One region of the Dokdonia sp. Asnod3-C12 genome, then DNA from elsewhere that is predicted to be linked to it. Evidence: riboswitches for the same ligand, from Rfam matches in the RefSeq annotation. Region 1 holds a riboswitch; the other holds the start of a gene.

Region 1 (6,451 bases):
TCCGTTTTATAATGCTACGCTTTCTCAAAAGCCATTTACAGCGCCTGACCCAGCAGATATGACAAATGAAATAAGCTCTATTGATTTTATGCCTGGTGCAAATGGTCTTTTTGATATCAATCAAAACAAAAATATCAAAACCAATAAGCTAGATGCAAAATTAGATTACTATTACATCCTTAATAAAAAGAGTAACATTAATATTACTGCAGGAACAACCTTAAGTCGCCAAGACTTTAATTCTAATCTATTTCAAATTTTAGAAACAGGAACGGTAGATGATCTTACCGAGACACTAGATGGTACTATTATAGGTAATGATGTTGCATTTAACTTTAGTGATGTGTTTGTAGGACTTCACTATAAACTTAAAACGGGAATTTTTACAATCACTCCAGGATTAACATTACATAATTATACTACAAAGAGTGAGCAACTAGGCACAACAACAGAAGATAGTGATGTGAGACTACTGCCAGACTTATTTACGGTATTAGATTTCTCTCAGGGGAAAAGTTTACGAGCAAACTACCAGATGACAGCGCAGTATACAGACGTAAATAATTTTGCCGAAGGCTTATTATTTAATAACTACAATAGTTTATATCGTGGTAACAGAGAGATAGAAAATGCTATCTATCACAATGCAAGTATCAATTACTTTAGCTTTAGCATGTTCAACTTTACGAGTCTCTTTGGAGGAGTAAATTATTCTCGCAGAGTAGATCCTATAAAGACTTCTGGGTCATTTGTAGGGATAAACCAAGTAGCTAGTCCAGTAAACAACACAAACTTTGCAGATGAGACCTTAAGTGCTAACGCACGTTTCTCAAAACGTTTTAAGAAGTGGAAACTTAACGTGAGTGCAAATGGAAGCTATAGTGATCTTAATAACATTATCAACGGTGAAGATAGAAACACAAAAAACCTAACACAGAATTATAGAGCAAGTGCAGAGACAAATTTTAAAGAAGCGCCAAATTTTGAAATAGGTTACAACTTTACAAGTACAAACTCAGATAATGGCGTGACAGATAGAACCTTCTTTACAAACAGACCTTTTGCAAACGCAGAGTGGAATTTCGGTAAAGGTTTTACATTAGGTGCAGACTGGAGTCTTTATAATTATGATGATAATGATGATAGTACAGAGATTGATAATATGTATTCTTTTCTAGAAGCAAACTTGTATTACCAGAAGCCAGATAGTCAGTGGGAGTTCCGTATACAGGCTACAAACCTCTTAAATGTGGATACCATTTCAAGTAACAATGTGAATGATTTTCAAATTTCAAATACAGAGTATTTTGTACAACCTAGAATAGCGATGTTTACAGTAAAATATAATCTATAATGAGCTAATTGCTAAGTAGATATTGCATAACGACCTCTGTAAAAAGAGGTCGTTTTTATTTTTTATTATTATTTTAGGATGATGATTAAAGAAACATATGATAAGTCAAGAGTAATCAATTTCTCAGACGCTGTATTTTCTATAGTAATGACGCTGCTCATTCTAGAGGTGGGTGTTCCTACTATAAGTGAGATTAATACACAACCCTTCCGTAGTGTTCTGTCGGCTAGAATACCTGATTTTATAGGGCTTTTTGTGAGTTTTATGGTTAGTGCACTCTACTGGATGGGTCACATAAAATTAATGCGTTATGTAAGTGTGATTTCTGGTAGATTACTTTGGATAAATATCTTTTTTCTACTTGCTATCGTAATTTTACCATTCTCAACAGCGATGTATATAAATGGCTTTGACCAAGCTGGCCCTTTCATATTTTACTGTATTAACCTTAGTGTGATAGGGTTTTTTAATATAGTGATGTTGCGTTATGTCTTTCACTCAGAAAAGCAACTCTCAGGTTTTACAAGGTTACGTTACCGCTGGTACAGAGCTAGAGGTCTTAATGTGATGATTGTTTGGGTTATTGCAGGTGTTGTAGCGATCTCCATGCCTAGTCTTTCTCGTTTTATATTTTTACTTCTTTTTGTGGTTCAATTTGTTATTGATCGTCGTTTTAAGAAAAAATTGTCAGTAGCGAGTTAGTGTTAAAAATGTGGTAAGTATAAGGTTCACGCTTTCGCGAAAGCGTAACTTTAAAGAAAAAAGCTATGAAATATCTCTTAGCCTTACTGATCACAACTACTATGAACACGACACCGCTCTCTTTTGATTTTGGAACTTCTTGCAACACCTGTGATGACTGGTTTGTCGTCTTGGATGGTGTTATGGGAGGATTATCTACAGGTAGCATTGAGCAAACTAGCGAAAGTATCATCTTTCGCGGAAGCGTAAGTCTCGAGAATAATGGAGGTTTTGCCTCGCTGCGCACTCCTTATCAATCTTATGATTTGTCAAGTTATACAACCGTGACTGTGCGATATAAATCTATAGGACAAGACTTTGGGCTTACGCTCAATAAGTATAAAAGATTCTGGAGACCCAATTATAAAATCAATTTACCGATAACAGAAGGCGAGTGGAAAACTGTCACTTACAATCTTTCAGATTTTGGAACATATAGACTTGGTGAACCTTTGGAAGGTCATCCAGGTAAAGAAGATCTTGCAGATATTATACGTCTAGGACTTATCTCAAACACAAAAGCTGCTACAGATTTTGAAATTGAAGTAGATAAAATCGTATTTGAGTAACAACACTTCTGTCATTTCGAGCCTGCCGAGAAATCACATAACAGTGAGCGCATAGGAGTAATCATAAAGCTGTCGCAATGATAATGTATAAACCAAAAAAAAGGGAGCCATTAGGCTCCCTTTTTAATACGTATATAAGTGAATTATATATTGAAAGCTTCTTTTACTTTCTCTACATAATCAAGTTTTTCCCAAGTAAATAATTCTACTTCGATATTCTTTTCTTTGCCGTCAAAGCTCTTGAAGGTTTTTGTAACTACTTCATTTGTACGCCCCATGTGTCCGTAGGCAGCAGTCTCGCTGTACATAGGAGAACGTAGTTTTAATCTACTTTCAATAGCAGCTGGTCTCATGTCAAATAGTGCAGTAACTTTCTTTGCAATCTCACCATCAGATAAGTTTACTTTAGAAGTACCGTACGTGTCTACAAAGATTCCCATAGGCTCTACAACACCAATAGCATAAGAAACCTGCACAAGAATCTCGTCTGCAACGCCTGCAGCAACAAGGTTTTTTGCAATGTGACGTGTAGCATAAGCAGCAGAGCGATCTACTTTTGATGGATCTTTTCCAGAAAAAGCTCCACCTCCGTGAGCTCCTTTACCACCATAAGTATCTACAATAATCTTACGACCTGTAAGACCTGTATCTCCGTGAGGTCCACCTATTACAAACTTTCCTGTTGGGTTAATGTGATACTTAATATCATCATTAAAAAGATTTGCAATATTTTCTGGTAATAAACCTACTACGCGAGGTATTAAAATATCTTGAATATCTCCACGTATGCGACCTAGCATAGCTTCGTCCTCATCAAAATCATCATGCTGTGTAGAAACTACAATAGCATCGATACGTTGAGGTACGTTTTCATCACTATATTCTATAGTCACCTGCGCTTTTGCGTCTGGACGTAAATAAGTAATCTCGTCGTCTTCACGACGTAGGTTACCTAGTTCAATAAGTAATTTATGAGAAAGCTCAAGTGCCAGTGGCATAAAGTTTTCTGTCTCCTTTGTAGCATAACCAAACATCATTCCTTGATCTCCTGCTCCTTGCTCTTCTTTTGAGTCGCGATCTACACCACGGTTAATATCGTCGGACTGCTCGTGTATGGCAGATAATACACCACAAGAGTTACCGTCAAACATATATTCACCTTTAGTGTAACCTATTTTATTAATGGTTTCACGAGCGATTTTTTGAACATCTAAGTAAGCACTAGATCGTACTTCACCAGCAAGTACTACTTGTCCAGTGGTAACTAGGGTCTCGCAAGCAACTTTAGATTGCGGATCAAAAGCGAGAAAATTATCAATAAGCGCATCAGAAATCTGATCTGCAACTTTATCTGGGTGTCCTTCAGAAACAGATTCTGAGGTAAATAAGTAAGCCATTTTTTAATTTTTTGTCAAGAAGTAGATTTGACGTATGCTGGGTAGAAACATAACATAAGAAACGTTAAAGTCTTATGTTTGATTTTAGCCATTTTTTATTGAGGTTGCAAGCAGTCAAATCTGTCCTCGTAATTATGGCACAAAGGTAAAGAAACTTTAATAATATAAACAATCCATTATCCTACCAATTTAGTAGGGTTATGTTATTGTTTTGTGAAAATTTAAAGAGTAAATTTCAACGTCTCATTATCTTAATTAGAATATTATACTGTAAAAATAATTTGAGCGGAATATTTTACTGAAATAGTGATTTTAATAAAACTTTTTAGAAAAATATTCTAAAAAGTTTGTTTTTGTAGATTTGTTTTTACAATATTTGTGCTCACAAAGTTCAATGACAGTTCAGATTTTCGCGAAAGCGCAATAATGAACAGAATAAATGTTATCAAGAAAGGCTGAGGGAATGACCCTATGAAGCCTTAGCAACCCTTTCACTTAGAAAGAAGGTGCTACATTCTACCCAAGAATCGCTCATTACCGAAACTTGAGGATAGATAACATCGAGCAAGTACCTCACGGGTATGCGCTTATGTTTTTTCTTATAATATTTTTCTTTAAACATTTCCTCGACCTTGAGATAAGGATTCGCATTGGAAATATTTGGCTTTTGTTTTTAATCCGTTCACACGAAGTGAATGGCTAAAATTAATCCTAGTAGTACTGGGACAAAAAAGAGAAAAATGAGTACACAAAAATTGGCAACCAAAGCGTTGCACGCAGGACACGATTATGCAGCAAATGGAGGGACTCGAGCGGTGCCTATCTACCAGAGCACGGCTTATGTTTTTAAAGATGCAGACCATGCAGCAAACCTATTTAACCTGTCTGAGCCAGGTTTTATTTACACACGTCTCAATAACCCTACAAATGACGTGCTGGAAAAACGCCTTACAGACATAGAGGGCGGACTAGCAGCTGTCGTGACTGCCTCAGGAACTGCGGCCATTAACACGACTTTACTTACGTTACTAAAGCAGGGAGATCACATTGTAGCTTCTAGTAGTCTTTACGGAGGCACATGGAATCTTTTGAGCGTGACATTACCACGTTTTGGGATTACAACCACATTTGTAGATCCTTCAGATCCTGAAAATTTTGAGAAGGCAGCACAAGAAAATACGAGAGCTTTCTTTGTAGAGTCATTAGGTAATCCTAAGCTTGACGTGTTAGATTTAAAAGGTATTTCCGCTTTCGCGAAAGCGCACAAAGTCCCTTTCATTGTAGATAACACCGTAGCAACACCAGCATTACTCAACCCAATCGAGCACGGTGCAGATATCGTGATTCACTCACTTACAAAATACATAAATGGTAATGGAACCGCATTAGGTGGAGTTATTATAGATGCTGGAAAATTTGACTGGAGTAATGGTAAGTTTCCAGAATTTACGGAGCCATCTGCTGGATATCATGGCTTAGTTTATTGGGATGTAATTAAGGAAGCATCGTTTATTGCTAAGGTGCGTATAGAAGGATTGCGTGATCATGGCGCTGCCTTAAGTCCGTTTAATGCATTCCAAATCTTACAAGGTCTAGAAACACTAGAACTTAGGTTGCAGAAGCACTCAAAAAATGCGCTTGAACTTGCAGAGTGGTTACAAACTCGTGATGAGGTGGCATGGGTAAACTATCCAGGTCTTGCTTCTAGTAAGTACAACGACCTTGCAAAACAATACCTGCCTAAAGGACAGAGCGGGATTGTGACCTTTGGTGTAAAAGGAGGTTTTGAGAGTGCAAAGACAATCTCAAATGAAACTAAACTTTTCTCACTGCTAGCAAATATAGGAGATAGTAAATCGCTTATAATTCACCCTGCAAGTACAACACATCAACAGCTTAGTGATGATGATCAAGTAAGCACAGGCGTGACTAAAGATTTAATACGTCTTTCTGTAGGTCTTGAGGATATAGCAGATTTAAAAGAAGATCTCGTAGCAGCATTTGCGCGAGTAGATAAAAACGTCTTAGTGTAATTAATCTTAGTTAATTAATTAGTGCGGGAGTCCCCTGTTCATAGGGACTCCCTTTTTTAACTTATAGATAGGCTATGCTTTTACACATTGATTTACAAGATTTTAAAACACACTCGGGATACACGTGTCATTTACATGTCACGTATCAATTATTTGGTGAGCCATTAGGTACAGCGCCTGTCGTGCTAGTAAATCATGCACTTACGGGAAACTCTTCTGTAACTGGAGAAAACGGTTGGTGGAGTGATTTGATTGGTGTAGATAAAGCAATTGATACAAGTTGCTATACCATACTTGCGATGGATATTCCTGGGAATGGTTATGATAATAATCAAAATCATCTAGTGCTTAATTATA
Region 2 (6,451 bases), 1.3 Mb from region 1:
GTTTGTGATTTTGATTTCTTCGCTATCACTTAAGTAGGCAGCCATTTCTTGTGTTATTCTACTTTCTGCTTCTGTATATGATATTGCATCTACTAGAAAAGGCTCTGTTTTTACCTTTTGAGTTCCAGATGCCTCATCAAATTTTCTATACTTTACTTTGCACTCATACCAAGTTGCACTCATATCTCTTTTATTTTAAGGTTGCCAAAAATAGGGGTTAGCTCAAGGCGAAAAAGTAAAAAACAACAATAGATATTCACAATCTCCAATTCATGAAGCTAGCTCTTTTAATACGAGTGATTTACCGCATAAAAAAGCTGAAATAAAAAAAGCGCCAACTGTAATTTACAGTTGACGCTTTTCAAGTTGGGTATTCTTATAATTATTTAGCTGGTAAAACTACTGTATCTACTACGTGTATCACACCGTTAGACTGCATTACATCTGCAATAGTTACTGTAGAGCTGTTTCCATTTTGATCCATAAGAACTACTGATGTTCCTTTTACAGAAGCCATTAGTTTACCACCGTTTACAGTAGTAAATGTAGCCGTACCGTTGTTCTTTTTGATCTCGCTCATGATAGCAGCTGCATCAAATTTTCCTGCAACTACATGATACGTAAGTACACCTTGTAAAGCAGTTTTACTTTCCGGCTTAAGTAGTGTTGCTACTGTTCCCGCTGGAAGTTTTTCAAAAGCAGCGTTTGTTGGTGCAAAAACTGTAAATGGACCTTCTCCTTGTAAAGTTTCTACAAGACCTGCAGCTTTTACAGCAGCAACTAGGGTAGTATGGTCTTTAGAGTTTACAGCATTCTCAACAATATTTTTAGAAGGATACATTGCTGCTCCACCTACCATCACTGTCATTTCATCCATCATATCTTCACCCTCAGACATTTTATCGTCCATCATATCCTCCACTTGAGACAACTTATCATCCATCATCTCATTTTGATCTGCTGCTTCTTCTTTTCCTACATTTTTTGAACCTTCACATGATGCAAGTGATAAAAGTCCTGCACAAAGTGCCATTGATAATACGTTTACTGTTTTCATAATTGTTTAGTGTTTGTGTTATATAGATTTACATATATAACGCAGCAGCTTCTCGTACGGTTCTCGGTAAGGTTTGAATTTGGGATAGGTTTAACAATTATGTCTGGATTGTCATAAAGTTATAATGCTGCATAAAATTTGCTGCAAAACTTAATTACAAGCTCTTCTAGGTTTCTTCTCTCTTTCGCTTTCGCAAAAAATTCTACATATAACCTACCAGTCATTAGCACTAACCACGTACTTCGATGATAAATTAATCAGCTTTCGCGAAAGCGTGCTTATGAGTATCACTCTTAAAGATGATGTATAAGATGGTAACTACAAACAGTAGTAATAAATACCAAGTATTTGCTACAAGATCTAAGTAATTGATATTACCTTCTGAGAAGCTCAAAATCATTAAAACCTGCGCTCCATAAGGTAATAAGCCCTGAAAGATACAAGCGAAAATATCCAGAATAGAAGCCGTTTTCTTATTGTCTAACTCATATTCATCATTAATGGTTTTTGCTATAGGTCCAGCAACAATGATGGATACGGTATTATTTGCAATTGCCATATTGATGGTGCTTACCAGCGCTGCAATACCAAGTTGGGCAGTTTTTTTACTCTTAATAAGTTTTTTAATTTTCACTAAGATAAACTCAATACCGCCATTACTAGCTACAAGTGCTGCAAGACCACCAGTGAGCAGAGACAACAAGAAAATCTCGGTCATATTTGTAAATCCTGTATAGGCAATTTTTGTGGACTCTATAATGGTAAAATCACCATAAATAATACCCAGCAGCGCTGCTGCAAGGACACCTACAAGTAGCGTTACAAAAACGTTTAGACCTACAATAGATAGTATAATGACAAGGACATATGGAGCAATTTTTATTACATCATATTCATAAACAACGGTTTCTGTAACATCTGTCGTGAGATCTACTCCTTTAAAAATCAAAATAGCAATGGTAAGTAGCGCTGCGGGAACGGCAATCTTTATATTTTGCTTGAATTTATCACTCATTTTTGTTCCCAAAGATTGAGTGGCAGCAATCGTGGTATCTGAAATTACTGAGAGGTTATCTCCAAACATACTACCTCCTAGCAGAGCTCCACAAAGTATGGCAAGGTCTGCGCTACTTTTATCTGCAAAACCAACAACAATGGGTGCTAAAGCTACAATTGCTCCCACAGAAGTCCCTGTAGAAACTGATAAAAACCCAGCAATCACAAAAATACCTACGTAGATATATTGTATCGCAATGTAATCTAAGCCAAGGTTTACAATCGCATCTACACTCCCTGTAGCATTAGTAATTGCGGCAAATGCCCCAGCAAGTAAATAAATGAGGCACATGGTTAAAATTTTATCATCACCACATCCTTTGAGTAGAATGTCAATCTTAGCATTTATGGTCTGTTTAAACATTATAAAAGCCACGATAATTCCAGCAATAACTGCCATAGGAGCAGGTAGTGCATAGAAGTCATCTTGATAAATACCAACACCTAAAAATGTAATAACAAATACAAATAGCGGGATTAAGGCTGTAAATTTTGGGGTAATTTGTGTAGTCTGTGTCATGTTCTTCTTCATTCTTGCAAGGAGATAATAGCAATTATATAGAAGTATGAGTTAACATTGTTTCCAATTAATTGGCTTATCTATTTAGCACCTTGCTCGTTATTGCAGGTTGCTATCTCCTTATTGAGATTCTTGATAAATAATTTAAAAGCGCAAAACTAACACTTGAATCTTCTTGTAGCGAACAGAAATCGTTAATTTAATTATAAAGATTATTTTGAATGTATAGTCTTCTGAGATTTAAGTCGTCATGAACATATAAATGTAGATAAAAATCGAAATTAATAAGGTAATATGTATCACTATGAGTCAGTAGGTTACAGTTGTATATGAGTTTTTACGCTTTCGCGAAAGCGTAACTCTCAACTAAAAATACATTTGATTTAACCTTCTTAGAGGATCTTTATGATGGTTGTGTAATCATACTTATTTAAAGAAATAATTACCTTTGCACCCCATTATGAAAAACGAAACATCACAACTACTAGATTTTGTTACTAGCGAACTCTCAAAAGCCGGTTTTACAATCACTCCAGATATTAATAGGGTAGAAGGTCTAGACTTTCTCATTACGGCACCTACAGGTAAAACAAGCGAATTACAGCTGCGTAACATCAAAGTTAAAGAGGAAGAAAGTATAAAAATTCAAAAGCTTGATTATGGACAGATTGCACCGCACCGTTTTTTAGGTTTAGTTACAGTGATAGAAGATGCCCCAAGAGCCTTTTATATCATTCCGTCTGCTACGTTTACAACAGCAGATAATGTGATATTCTTTGAGCATCCTATGGAAATGATGCCGCACTTAAGCCACTGGGAGATTAAAGTATTTACCGCCGCTATTCCTAAGTTTGCTCAATATGAAATAAGTAATTTTTATAAAGCTTAACAATCAATTTACCTCTAGTAAAAAGATTATCAATAGCACTAGCTTCTTGATGAATAGCGTTCATGCTTCTCTAAGATTAGAAGTAGTTTTGCGCACAATTCAATTGAATCAACATCGTGAGAGGGGCTCACGATTTTTGAGCTTATAAAGGTCTGGCAGGGGTGTCAGGCCTTTATTTTTTGAGATAATATTGGTTATTATGAATCATCGTAAAACTACATATCACAGTACAAGTTTTTATAGTCTTTAGATTCATTGATGGATTCCTTCGTAAGCCGATTTTCTTCTTGTAGTTTTGCAAATTATAATTCGATTAAAAACAAGTAATTATGAGTAAAGTAAAAGGAAATGATGTAGTAAAAGTACACTACACAGGAAAATTAGCAGATGGACAGGTGTTTGATAGCTCTTTACAAAGAGAACCTTTGCAGGTAGAACTTGGCAAAGGCCAACTTATCCCAGGATTTGAGAATGCTTTAATAGATATGGCGGTTAACGAGAAGAAAACGGTTACTATAACTAAGGAAGAAGCTTACGGTGACGTACAGCAAGAGTTATTTCAAACAGTACCGAAAACGCAACTACCTGAAGAAATCAAACCAGAAGTAGGTGTTATATTAGTAGCTTCTAGACCTGATGGTTCTGAGCAGCAGTTACGTGTATCTGAAGTAAATGAAGATCACATTATTGTAGATGCAAACCACCCACTAGCAGGACAAACACTAGAGTTTGAACTTGAGCTTTTAGAGATTGCATAAGACGACTTAATATTAAGTATATAAAACGCCTTAGCATAGCTAAGGCGTTTTCTTTTTGTATAGAATTAAGGTTGTTCAGCAATAAACTACAAAACAGTTCCCGTTAAATATAAAAGCCTGCAGTCAAAGTCTTCTTCTTGCAATAATTTGATGGCTTTCTTACTACGTACACCAGCTTTACAATACACAACCAGATCTTTAGTTTGCAGTACTTCGTGTGCTCTATTCTGCAGTTCGCCTAAAGGAATATGTTGCCCTCCTATATGATGTACTGCTCTTTCATGATGCTCTCTAACATCTAGAAGATTGTATTTGTCTGGATGTTTATTAATCTCATCTATTGTAATTCCCATATTGTCAATAGGAAACTCACATTGTAATTCGTACTCATCTTCAAGACAACTAACTATAATACTAGTATCTTTTTCAAATCCTAAAATCATTTGTTCCATGCTTATCATATTATAGGTGAGCAGTTTGCCAGAAAGAACATCAGCTATTCCACAGATGATTTTTAATACTTCATTTGCTTGAAATGCACCTATAATTCCTGCTAGTGCGCCTAGCACTCCGGCTTCAGAGCAATTAGGCATTTCATTCTGCTTAGGAGGTGTTGGGTATAAACATCGGTATGTAGGACCACTTTTATAATTATATACAGCCAGCTGACCTTCAAATTTATAAATAGAACCCAGCACAACAGGTTTATCTTTTAATACAGCAGCATCATTTACTAAATATCGAGTAGCAAAATTATCAGAACCATCCACAATAATATCATAGTTTGCAAAGAGCTCTAGCGCATTATCTCTAGTAAGACGCATTGGGTATTTATCAAATTTAATATAAGGGTTGAGCCTTTCTAAGCGGCTTGCAGCTATTATCGCTTTGTTACTTCCAATATCATCATGAGTATATAAAATTTGACGTTGTAAATTAGATTGCTCAACAAGGTCGTTGTCTATAATCCCTATTCTGCCTACACCTGCTGCTGTGAGATATTGCAACGCGGGGCATCCCAAACCACCAGCACCTATCACTAAAACACTTGCATTTTTTATTTTTAATTGGCCCTCTATTCCTATTTGGTCTAGAATAAGATGTCTGCTATACTGTTGTTTTTCTGAAGTGGTTAGATCCATTTTACACAGTTTTAAAATAACTTTTATCCCAATCTTTCCAAACCGCTTGGTATCCTTTAGATTCAATCATTTGTTTGATTTCTTCCGTATCTCTTTCGTCTGAGATTTCAAATTGCTCTAATGATTGTGGATCTACCACATATCCTCCAGGGTTTGTCTTAGATTGTGCACTTATTGACGTAATCCCTAAACTTATAATGTTATTACGGAAGCGTTCACTTTCTCTAGTAGACATTGATAACTCCACATCTTCATCTAGTAAGCGATATGCACAAATAAGCTGCACCAGGTCGGCATCTGTCATTTCAACTTTAGGTTGCACTTCTCCTTGGTGCGGTCTTAGCCTAGGGAAGGAGATGGAGTACTTTGTTTTCCAATAGCATTTTTGTAAATATTTTAAATGTAAGGCTGTATAAAAACTATCTACACGCCAATCTTCAAGACCAAATAAAGCACCAATACCTATTTTGTGTATTCCAGCTTTACCAAGTCTGTCAGGTGTATCTAAGCGATAATCGAAGTTAGATTTTCTGCCCTTAGGGTGATGTGTTTTATACGTTGCTTCATGATACGTTTCTTGATATACCAACACGGCATATAAACCAGCTTCTATAAGCTGTTCATATTCCTCTTGATCTAGCGGTTGCACTTCGATGCTAATGTTTGCAAAATGTGCTCTTATGAGTTCAATAGCGTTCTTTAAATAAGAAACGCCTACCGTTTTGTTTGCTTCTCCGGTAACTAGTAAAATGTGATCGTACCCTTTAGATTTTAAGAATGCTACTTCTTTTAAAATCTCGGTATCACTAAGGGTTTTGCGAGGGATTTTGTTAGTCATACTAAAACCGCAGTACGTACATATGTTTTGACACTCATTAGACAGATACATCGGAATATACATCTGCATGGTATTACCAAATCGCTTTTTAGTAAGCGCATGACTACGCTGTGCCATTTCCTCAAGAAAGTCTTTGGCAGCAGGAGAAATGAGTGCTTTAAAATCTTCCAATTCTATTTTTTCCTTATCAA

What was found. Region 1 has a riboswitch for S-adenosylmethionine ahead of ACJJVW_RS09190 (O-acetylhomoserine aminocarboxypropyltransferase/cysteine synthase family protein). Riboswitches for the same ligand answer to the same signal wherever they lie in the genome.
Region 2: another riboswitch for S-adenosylmethionine. It lies ahead of ACJJVW_RS14760 (Na+/H+ antiporter NhaC family protein); the one in region 1 lies ahead of ACJJVW_RS09190 (O-acetylhomoserine aminocarboxypropyltransferase/cysteine synthase family protein).

Annotation. Positions count from the first base shown of each region.
Region 1 is NZ_JBEFNY010000003.1:2,019,142-2,025,592, forward strand. It holds gene ACJJVW_RS09170 (carboxypeptidase regulatory-like domain-containing protein) at 1-1,354, shown strand, start outside; gene ACJJVW_RS09175 (TMEM175 family protein) at 1,433-2,056, shown strand; gene ACJJVW_RS09180 (CIA30 family protein) at 2,122-2,664, shown strand; gene metK (methionine adenosyltransferase) at 2,808-4,061, opposite strand; SAM riboswitch class I at 4,501-4,622, shown strand; gene ACJJVW_RS09190 (O-acetylhomoserine aminocarboxypropyltransferase/cysteine synthase family protein) at 4,802-6,094, shown strand; gene ACJJVW_RS09195 (alpha/beta fold hydrolase) at 6,169-6,451, shown strand, end outside.
Region 2 is NZ_JBEFNY010000003.1:3,280,814-3,287,264, forward strand. It holds gene ACJJVW_RS14750 (DUF4494 domain-containing protein) at 1-183, opposite strand, end outside; gene ACJJVW_RS14755 (fasciclin domain-containing protein) at 383-1,057, opposite strand; gene ACJJVW_RS14760 (Na+/H+ antiporter NhaC family protein) at 1,311-2,645, opposite strand; SAM-I-IV-variant riboswitch at 2,681-2,777, opposite strand; gene ACJJVW_RS14765 (hypothetical protein) at 3,094-3,522, shown strand; gene ACJJVW_RS14770 (peptidylprolyl isomerase) at 3,852-4,280, shown strand; gene ACJJVW_RS14775 (ThiF family adenylyltransferase) at 4,367-5,422, opposite strand; gene thiH (2-iminoacetate synthase ThiH) at 5,424-6,451, opposite strand, start outside.